DNA from 3 places in the Streptomyces sp. NPDC048182 genome. Region 2 is predicted to be linked to each of the others. Evidence: riboswitches for the same ligand, from Rfam matches in the RefSeq annotation. Region 2 holds a riboswitch; each other region holds the start of a gene.
The links. Region 2 has a riboswitch for cobalamin ahead of ACGFZL_RS10910 (CoA-acylating methylmalonate-semialdehyde dehydrogenase). Riboswitches for the same ligand answer to the same signal wherever they lie in the genome.

Region 1: linked by a shared signal. The riboswitch ahead of metE (5-methyltetrahydropteroyltriglutamate--homocysteine S-methyltransferase) and the one ahead of ACGFZL_RS10910 (CoA-acylating methylmalonate-semialdehyde dehydrogenase) in region 2 are both predicted to bind cobalamin.
Region 3: linked by a shared signal. The riboswitch ahead of ACGFZL_RS23325 (ribonucleoside-diphosphate reductase subunit alpha) and the one ahead of ACGFZL_RS10910 (CoA-acylating methylmalonate-semialdehyde dehydrogenase) in region 2 are both predicted to bind cobalamin.

What each region holds. Positions count from the first base shown of each region.
Region 1 covers NZ_JBIDAQ010000005.1:45,899-52,660, forward strand. Annotated here, with positions in the region: gene kdpB (potassium-transporting ATPase subunit KdpB) at 1-1,767, shown strand, start outside; gene ACGFZL_RS11575 (potassium-transporting ATPase subunit C) at 1,773-2,402, shown strand; gene ACGFZL_RS11580 (SAV_915 family protein) at 2,617-2,946, shown strand; gene lysA (diaminopimelate decarboxylase) at 2,960-4,288, shown strand; cobalamin riboswitch at 4,385-4,577, shown strand; gene metE (5-methyltetrahydropteroyltriglutamate--homocysteine S-methyltransferase) at 4,743-6,762, shown strand, end outside.
Region 2 covers NZ_JBIDAQ010000004.1:471,796-478,557, forward strand. Annotated here, with positions in the region: gene ACGFZL_RS10885 (DUF4430 domain-containing protein) at 1-181, shown strand, start outside; gene ACGFZL_RS10890 (hypothetical protein) at 252-620, opposite strand; gene ACGFZL_RS10895 (hypothetical protein) at 909-2,984, shown strand; gene ACGFZL_RS10900 (hypothetical protein) at 2,968-3,426, shown strand; gene ACGFZL_RS10905 (hypothetical protein) at 3,473-3,829, opposite strand; cobalamin riboswitch at 3,865-4,046, shown strand; gene ACGFZL_RS10910 (CoA-acylating methylmalonate-semialdehyde dehydrogenase) at 4,221-5,744, shown strand; gene ACGFZL_RS10915 (acyl-CoA dehydrogenase family protein) at 5,750-6,762, shown strand, end outside.
Region 3 covers NZ_JBIDAQ010000012.1:183,033-189,794, reverse strand. Annotated here, with positions in the region: gene ACGFZL_RS23340 (GlxA family transcriptional regulator) at 1-44, opposite strand, end outside; gene ACGFZL_RS23335 (hypothetical protein) at 138-380, shown strand; gene ACGFZL_RS23330 (ribonucleotide-diphosphate reductase subunit beta) at 293-1,333, opposite strand; gene ACGFZL_RS23325 (ribonucleoside-diphosphate reductase subunit alpha) at 1,333-3,735, opposite strand; cobalamin riboswitch at 3,855-3,997, opposite strand; gene ACGFZL_RS23320 (GNAT family N-acetyltransferase) at 4,047-4,553, opposite strand; gene mctP (monocarboxylate uptake permease MctP) at 4,625-6,253, opposite strand; gene ACGFZL_RS23310 (DUF3311 domain-containing protein) at 6,250-6,531, opposite strand; gene ACGFZL_RS23305 (GntR family transcriptional regulator) at 6,670-6,762, opposite strand, start outside.

The DNA of each region.
Region 1 (6,762 bases), on a different contig from region 2:
CGCCGGGCCAGGACCGACACGGTCGCCCGCCGGCTGCGCTCCGGCGGCGCCGAGGAGCGGGTGCCGGGCACCGCGCTGGCCGTCGGCGACCTGGTGGTATGCGAGGCCGGCGACACCGTCCCCGGCGACGGCGACGTGGTCGAGGGCGTGGCCTCCGTCGACGAGTCGGCGATCACCGGCGAGTCGGCCCCGGTCATCCGGGAGTCCGGCGGCGACCGGTCGGCCGTCACCGGCGGCACGAAGGTGCTCTCCGACCGCATCGTCGTCAAGGTCACGACGCGGCCCGGCGAGACCTTCATCGACCGGATGATCGGCCTGGTGGAGGGCGCCGCCCGGCAGAAGACGCCCAACGAGGTCGCGCTGAACATCCTGCTCGCCTCGCTGACCATCGTCTTCCTGCTCGCCTGCGCCACGCTGCCGCCCTTCGCCGACCACGCGGGCACGCACCTGTCCATGGTCGTCCTGGTGGCACTGCTCGTCTGCCTGATCCCGACCACCATCGGCGCGCTGCTCTCCGCGATCGGCATCGCCGGGATGGACCGCCTGGTGCAGCGCAACGTGCTCGCCATGTCGGGCCGCGCGGTCGAGGCCGCCGGCGACGTCTCCACGCTGCTGCTGGACAAGACCGGCACGATCACCTTCGGCAACCGGCGGGCCGCCGAGTTCGTGCCGGTGCGCGGCACCACCGAGGCCGAGCTGGCCGACGCCGCGCAGCTCTCCTCACTGGCCGACGAGACGCCCGAGGGCCGCTCCGTGGTGATCCTCGCCAAGGAGCGCTACGGGCTGCGCGAACGCCACCAGGGCGAGCTGGCCGGCGCCGAGTGGGTCGCCTTCACGGCGCAGACCCGCATGTCGGGCGTGGACGTCGACGGCCGAAGGGTCCGCAAGGGCGCCGCCGGTTCGGTCGTCAGGTGGGTCGAGGAGCGCGGCGGCACGGTCGCCGCCGACGCGGGGGCGGCCACCGACCGCATCTCCGCGGCGGGCGGCACGCCGCTCCTCGTCGCGGTCGAGGACGAGCACGGCGCGCGGGTCCTGGGCGTCGTCCACCTCAAGGACGTCGTCAAGGACGGCATGCGGGAGCGGTTCGAGGAGCTGCGCCGCATGGGCATCAAGACCGTGATGATCACCGGTGACAACCCGCTGACAGCCAAGGCCATCGCCGACGAGGCCGGCGTGGACGACTTCCTCGCCGAGGCCACCCCCGAGGACAAGATGGCCCTCATCCGGCGGGAGCAGGCCGGCGGCAAGCTCGTCGCGATGACCGGTGACGGCACCAACGACGCGCCGGCCCTCGCCCAGGCGGACGTCGGCGTGGCCATGAACACCGGCACGTCGGCCGCCAAGGAGGCCGGCAACATGGTCGACCTCGACTCGAACCCGACCAAGTTGATCGAGATCGTCGAGATCGGCAAGCAACTGTTGATCACACGGGGTGCATTGACGACGTTCTCCATAGCGAACGACGTCGCCAAGTACTTCGCGATCATCCCGGCGCTGTTCGCCGCGGTCTACCCGGGTCTGGACAAGCTCAACATCATGCAGCTGTCCTCCCCGGACTCCGCGATCCTGTCCGCCGTGATCTTCAACGCGTTGATCATCATCGCGCTGGTCCCGCTCTCCCTCAAGGGCGTCCGGTACCGGCCGCTCAGCGCGGACCGGCTGCTGCGGCGCAACCTCGGCGTCTACGGGCTGGGCGGACTGGTCGCGCCCTTCCTCGGCATCAAGCTCATCGACCTGCTCATCTCCCTCATCCCCGGGATCGGCTGACCGTCATGAACAACTCCGTCGTGAACTCCGCCCGGCTGCTCGGCGCGGGCCTGCGGGCGCTGCTGGTGCTGACCTTGGTGACCGGCGTGATCTATCCCCTGGTCGTCACCGGCATCGCGCAGGGCCTCTTCGGCGACAAGGCGAACGGCTCCGAGATCGAGTCGGACGGCAAGGTCGTCGGCTCGTCCCTGATCGGGCAGTCCTACGGACCGAAGTGGTTCCAGGGCCGCCCGGCGGGCGGCCTCGGCGAGAACGACCTCAACACGCGGTACGACCTGCTCCTCTCCGGCGCCACCAACCTCGCCGCCGACAACGAGGACCTGGTCGAGCAGGTCAAGGACGCCAAGGCGGCCGTGGTCAAGGACAACTCGGTGCCCGGGTACACGGTGCGCCCCTCGGACGTCCCGGCGGACGCGGTCACGTCCTCCGGCTCCGGCCTCGACCCGGCGATCTCCCCGCAGTACGCCGGCCTCCAGGTCCACCGCGTCGCCGCGCGCAACGGCCTGCCCGTCGACCGGGTGGAGCGACTCGTCGAGGACCACACCCAGGGCCGCACCCTCGGCTTCATGGGCGAGCCGCGCGTGAACGTCCTGGAGCTCAACATCGCGCTCAAGGACCTCACGTCCGCACGGTGACGCACTCGGTACCCCTTCGACGCTCCGGTGAGACCCCTCTCACCAGGCACGTCAGCGACCCGTCAAGGCGGCACGGAGCACCGTCAACGTCCCGTCAGAAAGGGCCCGTGGGCGGCGCGGCCGGGCATAGCGTCGAGTGCGAGCCCCGGTCCGCCTCCCCGCGTTCCGGGGCCCTCGACTCCCACCCCGCACCCGCGCTCTCCCGGAGGCACCCATGACCGAGCCGCGCCACGGCGACGACCCCGATCCGCTCGAACCCGCCCCGGCCGGACCCCTGTACGTCCCGGTCCGGCCGGGCCCCGGCGGGCACACGGCCCGCCTCTTCCGCACCCCGCTCGGCGCCCGCACGGCCGTCGGCTTCACCTCCGCGCACCGGCTGGCCGCGACCCTCGGCCCCGGCCAGCCCTGGATCCGGCTCGCCGAGCCCGCGCTGCGCGCGCTGACCGCCCCGCTCGGCGTCACGCGGCTCACCGTGGACCCGCAGTTCACCGCCGCGGCCCCCGCGCCGGTCACCACCGCCGCCCCCACCGCGGCACTCGTCTGAGAGGGCGGACCCGATGACCATGGTGCACGAACCCACCCCCGTCCGCGCCGACCTGTCCGTGTGGCCCGCCTCGGCCGCCGACGCCCCGCCCACCGGCCTCGCCGTGGGCGGCGTCCCGCTCGCCGAGGTCGCCGACCGCTTCGGCACCCCCGTCTACGTCCTGGACGAGGCCGAGGTCCGCGACCGCTGCCGCACCTACCGGGCGGCCTTCCCGGACACCGAGATCCTGTACGCCGCCAAGGCGTTCCTGTGCCGCGCGATGATCCACTGGGTGGACGAGGAGGGCCTCGGCCTGGACGTCTGCTCGGCCGGCGAGCTGGAGTTCGCCGTCACCGCCGGCTTCCCGCCGGACCGGATCGTGCTGCACGGCAACGCCAAGTCGCCGCAGGACCTGGCGACCGCGCTGCGCCTGGGCGTGGGCCGCGTCGTCATCGACAGCCCGTCCGAGATCGCCCGTCTCGCGGCGGCCGTCGGCCCGGACGGCCACCAGAAGGTGATGGTCCGGGTGGTGCCCGGCGTCAGCGCGGGCGGCCACGACAAGATCCGCACCGGCACCGACGACCAGAAGTTCGGCCTGTCCATCGCCGACGGCTACGCGGCGCACGCCATCGCCCGGATCCTCGACCAGCCGCAGCTCGAACTGACCGGCCTGCACTGCCACCTCGGCTCGCAGATCACCAGCGTCAAGCCGTATCTCGTGGCGGTGCGCCGCCTGGTCGGCCTGATGAGCCGCCTGCACGAGCAGCACGGCCTGGTCCTGCCCGAACTCGACCTGGGCGGCGGCCATGGCATCGCCTACCGGCCCGGCGAGCCGGCCCTGGACCTGACGGCCCTGGCCGGCCGGGTGCGCGCCGAACTCGCCACCGCCTGCGCGGCGGCGGACCTGCCCGTCCCCCGGCTGCTCATCGAGCCCGGCCGGGCCATAGCGGGACCGGCGGGCGTCGCCCTCTACCGGGTCCTGTCCGTGAAGCGCACCGGCGACCACGTGTTCGTGGCCGTCGACGGCGGCATGAGCGACAACCCGCGCCCCGCGCTCTACGGCGTCCGCTACGCCCCCCGCCTGATCGGCCGGCCCGGCGGCGCCGCGCCCGCCCCGGTGACCGTCGTCGGCCGGCACTGCGAGGCGGGCGACGTCCTCGCCGCGGACGTCCCGCTCCCCGCCGACGTGCACCCCGGCGACCTGATCGCCCTGCCCGTGGCCGGCGCCTACCACCTCTCCATGGCCTCCGGCTACAACCTCGTGGGCCGCCCACCGGTCGTCGCCGTCCACAGCGGGACGGCCCGCCTGCTGGTGCGCCGCGAGTCCCTGGCGGACGTCCGCAACCGCGACGTGGGGCTGTGACGTCCCCGCTCCCGGCCGTCCCGCGCGTACCCCCGGCCCCGGAGTCCCGTCCATGTTCCCCCTCCGGCGGGCCCACCCCGTAGGGTGGCCGGTGCAGCTGGTTCGCCCCGTCCGCCAGGCGGGGTGTCGCAAGAGGGAACCCGGTGGGAATCCGGGACTGCCCCGCAGCGGTGAGCGGGAACGACCGCCGTCATACGCACTGGGTCCGACGTATGGGCCCGGGAAGCGACGGCCAGTAGGTGTCCTCCGAGCAGGAGGGCGGGCCCGCGAGTCCGAAGACCTGCCAACTGCCCGCGCGCGGACCGTTCCGTGCGCGGACATCCCGGTGACCTCGAGGGCGGGTCGGCGTACACACCAGGCAGGGCCGCGACGGCTCCGTCCGGTGCGTCGTTCCCTTCGCGTCTCTCGTCCCGTCTCCGGGATCTCAGGGATTCATCTCGCGAAGGAGATCTCCGTGACAGCGAAGTCCGCAGCCGCGGCAGCACAGGCCACCGTGTACGGCTACCCCCGCCAGGGCCCCAACCGGGAACTCAAGAAGGCCATCGAGGGCTACTGGAAGGGCCGCGTCACCGCCGACGCCCTCCACGCCACCGCAGCCGAACTGCGCCGCAACAACCGGCGCCGCCTCGCCGGCGCCGGCGTCCACGAGGTGCCCACCGGCGACTTCTCGTACTACGACCACGTGCTGGACACCACCGTCATGGTCGGCGCGATCCCCGAGCGCCACCGCGCCGCCGTGACCGCCGACGCGACGGACGGCTACTTCGCCATGGCCCGCGGCACCCAGGACGTGGCGCCGCTGGAGATGACCAAGTGGTTCGACACCAACTACCACTACCTCGTCCCCGAGCTGGGCCCCGACACCGTCTTCACAGCCGACTCCACCAAGCAGGTCGCCGAGCTGACGGAGGCCCTCGCCGAGGGCCTGTCCGCCCGGCCCGTCCTGGTCGGCCCCGTCACCTACCTGCTGCTCGCCAAGCCCGCCCCCGGCGTGCCCGCCGACTTCGAGCCGCTCGCCCTCCTCGACCGCCTGCTGCCCGTCTACGCCGAGGTCCTCGCCGACCTGCGCGCGGCCGGCGCCGACTGGGTCCAGCTCGACGAGCCCGCCCTGGTCCAGGACCGCACCCCGGCCGAGCTGAACGCCGCCGAACGCGCCTACCGCGACCTCGGCGCCCGCACCGACCGGCCCAAGCTGCTTGTCGCCTCCTACTTCGACCGGCTCGGCGACGCCCTGCCGGTCCTCGCCAAGGCACCGGTCGACGGCCTGGCGCTCGACTTCACCGAGGCCGCCGCCAACCTGGAAGCCCTGGCGGCCGTCGGCGGACTGCCCGGCAAGCGCCTGGTCGCCGGCGTCGTCAACGGCCGCAACATCTGGATCAACGACCTCCAGAAGTCCCTCGCCACCCTCGGCACCCTCCTCGGCCTCGCCGACCGGGTCGACGTCGCCGCCTCCTGCTCCCTGCTGCACGTCCCGCTGGACACCGCACCCGAGCGGGACATCGACCCGCAGATCCTGCGCTGGCTGGCCTTCGCCGAGCAGAAGACCACCGAGATCGTCACCCTCGCCAAGGGCCTCGCCCAGGGCACCGACACCATCACCACCGCACTCGCCGCCAACCGCGCCGACCTCGCCTCCCGCGCGAACTCGCCGATCACCCGCGACCCCGCCGTACGCTCCCGCGCCGCCGCCGTCACCGACGCCCGCCGCTCCCAGCCCTACACCGAACGGGCCGCCGCCCAGCGCGCCCACCTCAACCTGCCCCTGCTGCCGACCACGACCATCGGCTCCTTCCCCCAGACCACCGAGCTGCGCACCGCCCGCGCCGACCTGCGCACCGGCCGCATCGACACCGCCGGCTACGAGGAGCGCATCAAGGCCGAGATCCAGGAAGTCGTCTCCTTCCAGGAGACGACCGGCCTCGACGTCCTCGTGCACGGCGAGCCCGAACGCAACGACATGGTCCAGTACTTCGCCGAGCAGCTCACCGGCTACCTCGCCACCCAGCACGGCTGGGTCCAGTCCTACGGCACCCGCTACGTCCGCCCGCCCGTCCTCGCCGGCGACATCTCCCGCCCCGAGCCGATGACCGTGCGCTGGACCTCCTACGCCCAGTCCCTCAGCGACCGCCCCGTCAAGGGCATGCTCACCGGCCCCGTCACCATGCTGGCCTGGTCCTTCGTCCGCGACGACCAACCCCTCGGCGACACCGCCCGCCAGGTCGCCCTCGCCCTGCGCGACGAGGTCACCGACCTGGAGACGGCCGGCACCTCCATCATCCAGGTGGACGAACCCGCACTGCGCGAGACCCTGCCACTGCGCGCCGCCGACCACCCCGCCTACCTCGCCTGGGCCACCGAGGCGTTCCGGCTCACCACCGCCGGCGTCCGCCCGGACACCCAGATCCACACCCACATGTGCTACGCCGAGTTCGGCGACATCGTCCAGGCCATCGACGACCTCGACGCCGACGTCA
Region 2 (6,762 bases):
CTGGGACGGCACCTGGTACGCGTCGTTCGACGACTTCTCCGTCGACACCATCAAGAACGTCAACGGGGGTGGCAGCGCCTACTGGAACATCTCCGTGAACGGCACCTCGACGCCGGTCGGCGGCTGCCAGTTCAAGCTCACCGCCGGGGACCAGGTCGCCTTCACCTGGACATCCTTCTGACCGGGATGGCGGGATGTGCGCCCCGGCCGTCGTGACCGGGGCTCCGGTCCGCCTGCGCCACGATCCGGTGTCAGGCGCCTGTGCGATGCTCCGCCTGCCTTCGTGCGGCGCGCCGACGCAGGACGACTCGGGCCAGCAGCACGTTGGCCGTCGCTGCGGCCGTGAACAGAAGGACGTTCAGAACGGAGCTGCCCGCGGCCAGCCACGCGGCGTCGCTGCCGTCGGGGCGCGTCGATGACGCCCACACACTTCCGACGGCTCGCAGCGCCGCGTATCCGCCGTACACGCACACGGCGGCCGGCACCCCGAAGGGAAGTGTCAGGACGATGGCGAGGACGTAGGGAAGCGCGCTGCCGCGTACCGCGCCGAGTACCGCCGACGTCAGGACGAGGCATATGTAGCAGCCGGCGGCGATCCGGGACCGAGCGGCAGCTGTCATCCCTGGTCTCCCGCCTCTTGACCACCTCGGCCGCCTGCCGTCTTCGACGGGACTATGCCGATCGATAATGACTGTACATGACAGGTCGCCGGGGGCTACGGTGCTCGCGCCGAGCGGGGGGATCGTGAACGGGGCTACGGCCGGCGCGTCCGTGACCAGGGCGGCCGGCTCGCAGGCGCGCGCCAGTGCTCTCGTGCGGTGACAACAGCAGCGGCAGCCTGCTCGTGCACCGGGGCGGTGGTCTTCGTCATGTGCCGAACAGGCGATACCCACCTGAACGGAGGAGCAATGTCCCACAGTGCCATCCGAGTCCGGCGCAGACATCCCCGCACCACCCTCCTCGTGGTCTTCACGGCCCTACTGGCCCTGATCGGCGCCCTCACCACGTCAGCCACGGCCACCACCGGCACCGGCTCAGGAAGTACGGGGACCGCCGGAACGTTCGTCCCCGTCAACGGGCGCCTCGGCAGCGCCGTCCTGGCGTCGGATTCCTGGCGCCCCTTCGCCGTGGCGGGGCAACTCGGCATACCCACCACCGGCGTGGCGGCCGTGAGCGTCAACATCTCCGTCTCCGGCGGGCCGGAGGCGGACATCTACGCCGCCCCTGACACGGCCGACCACCCGTCGTTCCTGGCGATGCACTACGGAGGCTCCGAGCGGGTCGGACTGGCCTCCAACACCGCCATCGTGGCGGTCGACAGCTCCGGCACGATGGCCCTGATGACGCCCAGTGCGAACGTGACCGTCTTCCTGGACGTCGAGGGCTACTACACCAGCGGCACCAACCCGGCCCCCGGAGGCTACGTGCCGGTGACGCCGCACAAGGTCGCCGAGTCCTGGTCACCGCCCAGCGGCGGCTTCCCGCCCGGTCCGCTGTCACCCGGCCAGACCTTCAAGGTCACGGTGCCCGACCTGCCCAAGCCGACCTCCTCGGTCGTCGCGGCGATCACGGTCTACGCTCCCCGGCCCGGGGGCAACGCGTGGCTCACCCCCTACGCCGACGGCGCGGCCAAGCCGGCGAACCAGATTGCCTTCAACCTGGCCTTTCCCACGGTCATCACCACGATCATCGACGTGAACGACCAGACGGGTGCCTTCAACCTGTTCTACGGGTCGGCCTCATCGATACCGGTCCAGGCCGAGTTCTCCGTGGACATCGTCGGATACTTCACCCCGGCGGCCACGCTGGGCTCCTTCACCCCCGCCGCCGGAGCGATCTACGACAGCCACGGCGCGACGGTCCCGGCCGGGAAGACCATGAACATCCCCGTCGCCGGCGTCAGCGGGGTACCCGCCGTCGGCAACAGCCTGCTTGCGGCGGCGCTCAACTTCCGGGTGACCGGGGGAGCGAGCAACGGAGCGTTGCAGGCAGGCGCGGACGACCAGCCACTGCCGACGAGCAACCTGGCGGTGTTCATCGCGGGCCAGAGGGTGTCGGCGCTCTCGATGGTGGAGATCGGCGGTGACGGGGCGATCATGGTGAAGAACACGAGTACGTCGCCGATCACCGTGCAGGTCGACCTCGAAGGCTGGTACACCGGCACACGGCTGCCCATCACGGTCGGCAGCGACGGCTGGATCTACTACAACGACGTCGTCGGCTACGCGCTCAACCTGAGTGGTCCGACGACCGTTCTGCAGAACGGCACCAAGCAGTCCGACGGGACCTGTGCCTTCACCGCGACCGCGTCGGGTAAGGACACCGACCCGGACGTCTACAGCGAGGTCGCGCAGTACAACCCGGGGACCTGCCAGCGGAAACTCCTGCAGGGGAAGCTGGTCTCGGCCGAGGCCGCGGCCAAGCTCGACCAGCTGGAGACGGGCGGCACCACCCCTGTGCACGAGCCGATGAAGCTTCCGGCGGGTGTGGCCAAGAAGGGCGTGAAGTCGGAGACTCCGCCCAACAAGCCCTACATCCAGGCCTACGACAAGGCCGGATACATCGATCCGCTCTTCATCATGATCACCTCGCTGTCCGTGAACCTCACCTACGCCCGCGGTCAGGGGGCCATCCTCAGCAACTCGGTCTCCGCCTACGCCGTTCCGTACGCCTTCAAGTACGACGGCTGGTCGAGGTCGGGTCTGAAGAACACCGGCATCGGCATCACCAGCAGCACGGTGACGGTCAACCCCAACGAGACGTTCACGAACACCGACTTCGAGAAGGCCATGATCGCCATCTTCGGCCCGGCCGCCTGGGCGGCATGCGGGTTCGACACGTCGCCCGCGGTCTTCTACCTGAGCCCGAAGGTGGTGGGTCACGCCTCGGGAACCTACGACTGGTCCCACCAGAACCATGTCAAGGGCGGGTGCAGCGACCTGGTGCACTTCCACAACTGGCACGGCTATGGCCAGAGGAGCTGACCGGCGGACGCCGACTGTCGTCTGCCTCGCCACCGCTGCCCTGCTCGTCACCGGATGCGACACCGGTGACACGGGTGGGCGGGTGAACCACCAGGACGCCGGTTCGGTGGCCGTCGCCTACGCCGACGCGCTGTTCAACGGGAAGACCGAACGCGGCGAGCGCCTGGTCGACCCCACCGCCCTGCGGGCCTACCGGGTCCTGGCCAAGGTGGTCGTGCCGGCCACGACCCGTGCGGAGCACCTGCGACCGGGAACGGTGCAGGTCGACGGGGTCAAGGCGAAGGTGACCCTGCTCGGCACCCTGTGCTCGGCCGGCGGGCCGGGTGGGGCGACGGGCGAGCCCACCTGCCAGACCTCGGACGACCCAGACTCGTCGGTTCCCGGCCTCCAGGTCAACCTCGTCAAGGAGGGCAGGGACTGGTTCGTGTACTACCCGTCGTGACGCACAGCCGAGGTGCTGCCCAGAGGACCACAGCCGGGCAGCACCTTCAGCGCCCCGCGCCGCCTGCCGGGCGCGGGGCGACGAGCAGCGACCGGGCTCTGGCGAGGATGCCGAGAGCGCGGGGGAAGCCGTTCAGGAACCTGACGATGTCGGCCTTGCGCCGGTGCAGGTGGGTGACGAGGTGCTTGGTGGGAACCTCCGCCACGTCCCGCCTCGCCAGGGTGTCGTCGCCGCAGTCGGCGTCCTCCAGGACGGCGCACACGAGATCGGCGGCGAGGTAGGAGTCGCAGCCGAGTGCCGCCTGCCGCAGCTTCTCCCGCGACTTCTCCAGCGCCGTGGTCGTGACGAAGCCCGACGGAGGAGAGGCCATGCCGCCGTCCTGGCAGACGCCGGGCGGGGACACGGGGTGTAGGGCACTGGATTTAGTAGGACGTCCAACTATAGAGTGACGGCCAAGGCCCGCGGTGCAGGGAAGCCGGTGTGATTCCGGCACGGTCCCGCCACTGTGACCGGGGAGTTCGCCGTCGAGCGGTACGCCACTGACGAGCAGGATGTCGGGAAGGCGGACGGCGGGCGCTGATCCGGGAGTCAGGATACCGGCCGCGGGATGTTCCGTGTTGTCCACGAGGATGGAGCTGACACGCATGGCCCCGGCGCGCCTTCCCGATCCCGACGGTCCCGCTTTCCCGGTACCGGATCCCTACGGCCTCGACGCCCCTCGCGTCCTCGTCGGCTGACGCCCTGCCATACGCGGTCCCGCGCTGTCCCGGATCACCTGACGAGAGCAGGCACCCATGGTCCGTCCGCATGACCACTCCGACGTCCGCGAACTGAGCCACTTCGTCGGCGGCAAGCACACCCCTGGCACCTCCGGCCTCTTCGGCGACGTCTACGACCCCAACACCGGCCGCGTGCGGGCCCAGGTGCCGCTGGCGAGCCGGGCGGAGACCGAGGCCGCGATCGGTGTCGCGGCCGAGGCCCAGCGCGAATGGGGCGCGTACAACCCCCAGCGTCGCGCACGCGTGCTGCTCCGCTTCCTCCAGCTCGTGGAGGACGAGCGGGACGCCCTGGCCCGGCTGCTCTCCAGCGAGCACGGCAAGACCGTCGCCGACGCCCACGGTGACCTCCAACGCGGCCTGGAGGTGGTGGAGTTCGCGGCCGGCATCCCGCACCTGCTCAAGGGCGAGTTCACCGACAACGCCGGCACCGGCATCGACGTCCACTCGCTGCGCGCCCCGCTCGGCGTGGTCGCCGGCATCACCCCGTTCAACTTCCCGGCGATGATCCCGCTCTGGAAGGCAGCTCCCGCTCTGGCCTGCGGCAACGCCTTCATCCTGAAGCCGTCCGAGCGAGATCCGTCGGTGCCGCTGCGGCTGGCGGAGCTGTTCCTGGAGGCGGGACTGCCGCCCGGTGTCCTCAACGTCGTCAACGGGTCCCGGGAAGCCGTCGACACCCTGCTGGAGGACCCGCGCGTCGCCGCCCTCGGCTTCGTCGGCTCCACGCCCGTCGCCGCGCACGTCTACGCCACCGCCGCCGCGCACGGCAAGCGCGCCCAGTGTTTCGGCGGTGCGAAGAACCACATGATCGTGATGCCGGACGCCGACCTCGACCAGGCCGTCGACGCGCTGATCGGAGCCGGGTACGGCTCGGCGGGTGAGCGCTGCATGGCGATCTCCGTGGCCGTCCCCGTGGGAGAGGAGACGGCGGACCGGCTGGTGGCACGCCTGAAGGAGCGGATCGCCGCCCTGCGCATCGGCCGCAGCGACGACCCGGAGGCCGACTTCGGCCCGCTGGTCGGCCCGGAGGCCGTGGACCGGGTCCGTTCCTACGTCGACCTCGGCGTCGAGGAGGGCGCGGAACTGGTCGTCGACGGGCGGGACTTCAGCCTGGCCGGCCACGAAGGCGGGTTCTTCGCCGGAGCCTCCCTCTTCGACCGGGTCACTCCGGAGATGCGCGTCTACCAGGAGGAGATCTTCGGCCCCGTCCTCTGTGTCGTCCGTGCCGCCGACTACGAGACCGCCGTGCGCCTGCCGAGCGAGCACCTCTACGGCAACGGGGTGGCGATCTTCACCCGGGACGGCGACACCGCCCGCGACTTCACCCGCCGGGTGGACACCGGCATGGTCGGCGTGAACGTGCCCATCCCGGTGCCGGTCGCCTACCACACGTTCGGCGGCTGGAAGCGGTCCGGATTCGGGGACCTGAACCAGCACGGCCCGGACGCGATCCGCTTCTACACCCGGACCAAGACGGTCACCTCGCGCTGGCCCGCCGGCCTGCGTGAAGGCGCGAGCTTCACCATCCCGACGATGGGATGAGCGCGATGACCCCCACCGCACTCACCGAGGACCAGCAGGCCCTCGTGGAGACCACCCTGGACTTCGCCCAGGACCATCTCGCCCCGCACGCCCTGGACTGGGACCGCGACAAGCACTTCCCCGTGGACGTGCTGCGCAAGGCCGCCGGCCTCGGACTCGGTGGCGTCTACGTCCGCGAGGAGCACGGCGGTTCCGGCCTCGGCCGCGCCGACGGCGTCCTCGTCTTCGAGACCCTGGCCACCGGCTGCCCGTCCGTCGCGGGCTACCTCTCGATCCACAACATGGTCGCCTGGATGGTCGACCGCCACGGCGACGACGCCCAGCGCGAGCGCTGGCTGCCCCGGCTCTGCGCGATGGAGGACCTCGGCAGCTACTGCCTCACCGAGCCGGGCGCCGGCTCCGACGCGGCGGCCCTCACCACCCGGGCGGTCCGCGACGGCGACGACTGGCTGCTGACCGGCGTCAAGCAGTTCATCTCCGGAGCGGGAGCCGCCCAGCTGTACGTCGTGATGGCCCGCACCGGGGGCTCCGGACCCGACGGGATCTCCGCGTTCGTCGTCGCCAAGGACGACCCGGGCCTCTCCTTCGGCCCGAACGAGCGGAAGATGGGCTGGAACGCCCAGCCCACCCGGCAGGTCGTCCTGGACGGCGTGCGGCTGCCCGGCGACCGGCTCCTCGGCGGCGTCGGCCAAGGCTTCCGCATCGCCATGAGCGGCCTCAACGGCGGTCGGCTCGGCATCGCCGCCTGCTCCCTGGGCGGCGCCCGCAGCGCCCTCGACCGCAGCCTGGCCCACCTCGCCGACCGCGAGGCCTTCGGCCGGCGGCTGCTCGACGCGCAAGCCCTGCGCTTCCGCCTCGCCGACATGGCCACCGAGCTGGCCGCCGCCCGCGCACTCGTCCAGCAGGCGGCCGAGGCACTCGACCGGGGTGATCCACAGGCCCCGTACCTCTGCGCGATGGCCAAGCGGTTCGCGACGGACACCGGCTACTCGGTGGCCGACCGGGCGCTCCAGCTGCA
Region 3 (6,762 bases), on a different contig from region 2:
GGGTGCACGCCGTCGAGCAGGACGGCGGCCACGTTCTGCAACATGCCTCCAGTGTGCCGCGTGAGTGGCAGGAAATCGAGGCCCTGCGGCAGTCCTGCCACTCACGGACAGGTGTCTCGCGGAGGACAGTGGTGTCCATGACCGCAGACCAGACAGAAGCCCTGATCGGAATGGCCGTGACCTTCGGCCTCCTGCTCCTCATCACCCTGCCCTCGCTCCTGGGCGTGCTGCGCGACCGGCGCATGGCCCGCCAGATCAAGGAGGCCCGGCGAGCCCGCGAGAACGCCGAGGCTCAGAAGTCCTCGTCCAGGTCGACGGTGCCCTCCACCGCCACCTGGTACGCCGACGGGCGCCGCTCGAAGAAGTTGGTCAACTCCTGAACCCCCTGCAGCTCCATGAAGGAGAACGGGTTCTCGGAGCCGTACCTCGGGGCGAAGCCGAGCCGCGTCAGACGCTGGTCGGCCACGCACTGGAGGTACTGCCGCATCGAGTCGGTGTTCATGCCGGGGAGGCCGTCACCGCACAGGTCGCGCGCGAACTGCAGCTCGGCCTCGACGGCCTCCTCCAGCATGTCGGCGACCTGCTGGTGCAGCGCGTCGTCGAAGAGGTCCGGCTCCTCCTTGCGGACGGTGTCGACCACGTCGAAGGCGAAGGACATGTGCATGGTCTCGTCGCGGAACACCCAGTTGGTGCCGGTCGCCAGGCCGTGCAGCAGGCCCCGGCTGCGGAACCAGTAGACGTAGGCGAAGGCGCCGTAGAAGAACAGGCCCTCGATGCACGCGGCGAAGCAGATGAGGTTCAGCAGGAAGCGGCGCCGGTCGGCCCGGGACTCCAGGCGGTCGATCGACTCGACCGAGTCCATCCACTTGAAGCAGAACTCGGCCTTCTCGCGGATCGAGGGGATGTTCTCCACCGCGGCGAACGCGGCGTTCCGGTCCTCCGGATCGGGCAGGTAGGTGTCGAGGAGGGTCAGGTAGAACTGGACGTGCACGGCCTCCTCGAAGAGCTGCCGGCTCAGGTACAGCCGGGCCTCCGGGGAGTTGATGTGCTTGTAGAGGGTGAGCACCAGGTTGTTGGCGACGATCGAGTCGCCGGTGGCGAAGAAGGCCACCAGGCGGCCGATCAGGTGCTGCTCGGCCGGGCTCAGCTTGGCGAGGTCGGCCACGTCCGAGTGGAGGTCGACCTCCTCCACGGTCCAGGTGTTCTTGATGGCGTCCCGGTAGCGCTCGTAGAAGTCCGGGTAGCGCATCGGGCGCAGCGTCAGCTCGAAGCCCGGGTCGAGCAGGTTCTTGGAGGTCGCGGCGGTCGTCGCGGCGGTCGTCTCGGTGGTCATTACTGGCAGGCCTCGCAGGACTCGGGGTTTTCCAGGGAGCAGGCGACCGCCTCGGGGTCGGCGGCCTGCTGGGCGGGGATCGGCTTCTCGGACCTTTCGGCGGCAGCCTGGCCGCCGGCGGCGCGGGCGATCCGGGTGGCGGGACGCGAGCGCAGGTAGTACGTCGTCTTCAGCCCGGACTTCCAGGCGTAGGCGTACATCGAGGAGAGCTTGCCGATGGTCGGCGTCTCCAGGAACAGGTTCAGCGACTGCGCCTGGTCGAGGAAGGCGGTACGGGCGGCGGCCATGTCGATCAGGCCGCGCTGCGGGATCTCCCAGGCGGTGCGGTAGAGCCGGCGCACGTCCTCGGGGATCCAGGCGAAGCCCTGCACCGAGCCGTTGGCCTCGCGCAGCGCCTCGCGGGTGCGGGCGTCCCAGACGCCGAGCGCCTTCAGCTCGTCCACCAGGTAGGAGTTGACCTGGAGGAACTCGCCGGACAGCGTCTCGCGCTTGAACAGGTTGGAGACCTGCGGCTCGATGCACTCGTAGACGCCCGCGATGGACGCGATCGTCGCGGTCGGCGCGATCGCGAGGAGCAGGGAGTTGCGCATGCCGACGGCGGCGATCCGGGCGCGCAGCGCCGTCCAGCGCTCCGGCCAGGTCAGCTCCACGTCGTAGTGGTCGGGGTGCAGCACGCCCCGCGCGGTACGGGTCTTCTCCCAGGCCGGCAGCGGGCCGTTGCGCTCGGCGAGGTCGGCGGACGCCTCGTAGGCGGCGAGCATGATGCGCTCGGCGATCCGGGTGGAGAGCGCCTTCGCCTCGGGGGAGTCGAAGGGGAGCCGGAGCTGGAAGAAGACGTCCTGGAGGCCCATCGCGCCCAGGCCCACCGGGCGCCACTTGGCGTTGGAGCGGCCGGCCTGCTCGGTCGGGTAGAAGTTGATGTCGACGACCCGGTCCAGGAAGGTCACGGCGGTGCGGACGGCCGCGTCCAGGCGCTCCCAGTCGATGCCGTCGCCGGTGCGCGTGCCCTCGCGGGTGACGAAGGCGCCGAGGTTGACCGAGCCGAGGTTGCAGACCGCGGTCTCGCCGTCGTTCGTGACCTCCAGGATCTCCGTGCAGAGGTTCGAGGAGTGGATGACGTGACCCGGCTCCGCCGTCTGGTTGGCGGTGCGGTTGGCGGCGTCCTTGAAGGTCATCCAGCCGTTGCCGGTCTGCGCCAGCGCCCGCATCATCCGGCCGTACAGCTCGCGGGCGGGCAGCGTCTTGCGGGCCAGCCCCGCGGCCTCGGCCCTGCGGTAGGCGGCGTCGAACTCCGCGCCCCACAGGTCGACCAGCTCGGGCACGTCGGAGGGGGAGAACAGCGACCAGGTGCCGTCGTCGCCGACCCGGCGCATGAACTCGTCCGGCACCCAGTGCGCGAGGTTCAGGTTGTGGGTGCGCCGGGCGTCCTCGCCGGTGTTGTCCCGCAGCTCCAGGAACTCCTCGATGTCGGAGTGCCAGGTCTCCAGGTAGATCGCGGCGGCGCCCTTGCGCCGGCCGCCCTGGTTCACCGCGGCCACGGAGGCGTCCAGGGTCTTCAGGAACGGGACGATGCCGTTGGAGTGCCCGTTGGTGCCGCGGATCAGCGAACCGCGGGCGCGGATGCGGGAGTAGGGCAGGCCGATGCCGCCGGCGTGCTTGGAGAGGCGGGCGACCTGGTGGTAGCGGTCGTAGATGGAGTCCAGCTCGTCCTTGGGGGAGTCCAGGAGGTAGCAGGACGACATCTGGGGGTGCCGGGTGCCGGAGTTGAAGAGGGTGGGGGAGGACGGGAGGTAGTCCAGGCGGCTCATCAGCGCGTACAGCGAGGCGACCTCGTCCACCGCGCGCGCGGTGTCGTCCTCGGCGAGGCCCGCGGCGACGCGGAGCAGGAAGTGCTGCGGCGTCTCGATGACCTTGCGGGTGATCGGGTGGCGCAGGAGGTAGCGGCTGTAGAGGGTGCGCAGCCCGAAGTAGCCGAAGCGGTCGTCGCCGGCCGGGTCGACGAGGGCGTCCAGGCGGGCCGCGTGCAGCCGGGCGAAGTCGGCGGTGCGGTCGGCGATCAGGCCCTCGCGATGGCCCACGGCGACGGACTCGGTGAACGTCGTGACGCCCTGCGAGGCGGCCTCGGCGCGGATGCCGATGGTCAGCAGGCGGGCGGCCAGGCGGGAGTAGGCCGGGTCCTCGGAGATCAGCCCCGCGGCGGCCTCCGTCGCCAGCTCCCGCAGCTCCGCCTCGTCCGCGCGGGCGGACCGGCCGCGCAGCGCGGCGGCGGCGACCCGGCCGGGGTCGGCGTCGGGGAGGTCCGCGGTGAGCCCGGTCAGGGTCCGCAGCAGGGCGGTTCCGGGTCCGTCGGGTTCCTCGGTCGCCGCGATCGCTGCGGCCGGACCGGCTGGCGCGATGGTCACGTGGGGCACTCCCTCGCTCGGCAGGGGCCTGGCGGAGGGCAGGGGGAGGCCACGGGCGCGCACGGCGCCGCGCGTCCACCGGCCCACTCCACGAGGCCCGGACGTCAGGCTCCCGGCCGGCGGCCGGGCGCACTGTCGGCAGGTCCTCGGACTGGCCATGGTGCGCGAACGCACCCATGTACACCGTTGCGGGACAGTTCCGGATTCGCACCGGATTCCCCTGCGGCGACAGCGAGCACGAGCATACATCTTGTGCCGGGTGGGGTGAGCGCCCCCAGATGTTGTGTCGCGTCGGCCCGGGGGCGTCGGCTTCAGAGCGTCAGCTCGTAGGTGAGCAGCGTGAGGTCGAGGTGCTCCGGCAGCGGGTTCCAGTCCCGCTCGGGTGAGCGGCGGAAGCCGAGGCGCTCGTAGAGGCGATGGGCGCCGCGCATGGCCCGCTGGGTGGACAGCACGACGCCCCGGCAGCCCTCGACGGCCCGCGCCCGTTCGACACAGGCCCGCACGAGGGCCTCGCCCACCCCGCGGCCCCGGGCCTCGTGGGCGACGGCGAGCATGCGGATCTCGGCCTCGCCGGGCCCGGCGATGTCGGCCATGGGGCCGCCGGAGGGCACGAAGGCGACGCCGCCGAGCACCCGGCCGTCGGCCGCCGCGACCAGCACCTCGGCGTCCGCGGCCCGCTTCGCGACGTCCCGCAGCTCGCCGAGGTAGGCGTCGTCCTCGCCGAAGTCGAGCAGGCCGTCCTGGAGGTACGCGTGCGCGGTGATCTCGCCGAGGGTGGCGTACTCGGTGGGGGCGGCGGGGCGGATGAGGAGGTCCATGGGGGCGAGTGTGCCCCGGACACGCGAGGGCGGGCCGCCGGATTTCCCCGACGGCCCGCCCCCGGGCGCGCTCAGTGCGACGTGCCCGCCGTGGCCGGCGGCAGTTCGGTCTCGACGCCCGGGTCGCCCGCGTCGGCCGTGTAGTCGGACGGCTGGGTCTCGTCAACGCCGTCGGGGGCCTTCACGGCGCGCAGGACGACCGTGAGGACGACGGTGACCAGGACGTTCAGCGCGAAGGCGGTGAGGCCGATGTAGCCGATCTCGCCGATGCCGGGGATCTCCTTCGCGGAGCCGCCGAAGTGCTTCTGCGTCGGGGACGCCACGCCGTACGCCGCCGCCGTGCCGTAGACCATGCCGACCGCCCAGCCGGCCAGCAGCGCCCAGCGGTGGAACCAGCGCGTGAACAGGCCGCCGACCAGGGCCGGGAAGGTCTGCAGGATCCAGATGCCGCCGAGCAGCTGGAAGTTGATCGCGACCGTCTTGTCCATGGTCAGGACGAAGACCAGCGCGCCCACCTTCACCAGGAGCGAGACCAGCTTGGAGACCCGGGTCTCCTCCTTGGGCGTCGCGTCCGGCCTGATGAAGTCCTTGTAGATGTTGCGGGTGAACAGGTTCGCCGCCGCGATCGACATGATCGCCGCCGGCACCAGCGCGCCGATGCCGATCGCCGCGAAGGCCACGCCCGCGAACCAGTCCGGGAACATGTCCTCGAACAGCTGCGGGATCGCCAGCTGCCCGTTCTGCACCTTGACCCCGGCCGCGATCGCCATGAAGCCGAGCAGCGCCAGCAGGCCCAGCATCAGCGAGTACAGCGGCAGGATCGTGGTGTTGCGCCGGATCACCTCGCGGCTGCGCGAGGAGAGCGTCGCGGTGATCGAGTGCGGGTACATGAAGAGCGCGAGCGCCGAGCCGAGCGCCAGGGTGGCGTACGTCCACTGGCCCGCCTCGGGTGGCGCGAGCGCGCCGCGCGGTTTGCCGGTGGCCGGGTTGGTCTGGCTGAACGCGTCGCCGGCCTTGGCGAAGATGTCGTCGAAGCCGCCGAGCTTGATCGGGATGTAGATGATCGCCACCGCGATGACGATGTAGATCAGCGCGTCCTTCACGAAGGCGATCAGCGCCGGCGCCCGCAGCCCGGAGGAGTAGGTGTACGCCGCCAGCACGCCGAAGGCGATCAGCAGCGGCAGGTCCTTGACGAACCAGTTGGTGTCCTCCCCGCCGCCCACGCCCATCACGTCCAGGACGGCCTGGATGCCGACCAGCTGGAGCGCGATGTACGGCATCGTCGCCAGGATGCCGGTGACCGCGACGGCCAGCGACAGTCCCTTCGAGCCGAACCGGCCGCGCACGAAGTCCGACGTCGTCACGTAGCCGTGCTTGTGCGAGACCGACCAGAGGCGGGGCAGGAAGGTGAAGATCAGCGGGTAGACCAGGATCGTGTACGGCACCGCGAAGAAGCCGGACGCGCCCGCCGCGTAGATCGCCGCCGGGACGGCCACGAAGGTGTACGCGGTGTACAGGTCGCCGCCGAGCAGGAACCAGGTGATCCAGGTGCCGAACGAGCGGCCGCCCAGGCCCCACTCGTCCAGGCTGTGCTCGTTCTCCGCCTTGCGCCAGCGCGCGGCCAGGAAGCCCATGGCGGTGACGAGGACGAAGAAGAAGATGAAGACGGCGAGTGCCATGCCGTTGACGCCGTCGTTCACTTGGCCGCCCCGCCTTCCCGGTGAGCGCGCCGACCGCGCTGGTCACGCTGCCACAGCTGGTACGCGATCACCGTCAGCGCGGTGGAGATCAGCACCCAGGCCATCTGGTACCAGTAGAAGAACGGGATGCCGATGAAGGCCGGGTCGGTCTTCGCGTACGAGCCGACCCAGAGCATGGCGACGAACGGCGCGACGAGGAGGAGGCCGATGACGACGCGCACGGGCGTCACCACCGGGCCGGTGCCCGGGCCGGGTTCGGGTTCTCGGGGTTCTGACATGCGGCGGCTCCGTCCCCTCGCTGATCACCTGTAATGCGCAGGCAATGTAGGTGACGCGTAAGGTCGGCGGAAGCCCCTGTCCGCATATCGGTCCCCAACCGCAACGTGCGGCGGGCGCGGACCGGCTGCGGGCCCGGGTCAGTCCTGCGGGCGCTTCAGCCTGGCCGTGAACTTGTAGCGGTCGCCCCGGTACACCGACCGGACCCACTCCACCGGCTCGCCCGAGCGGTC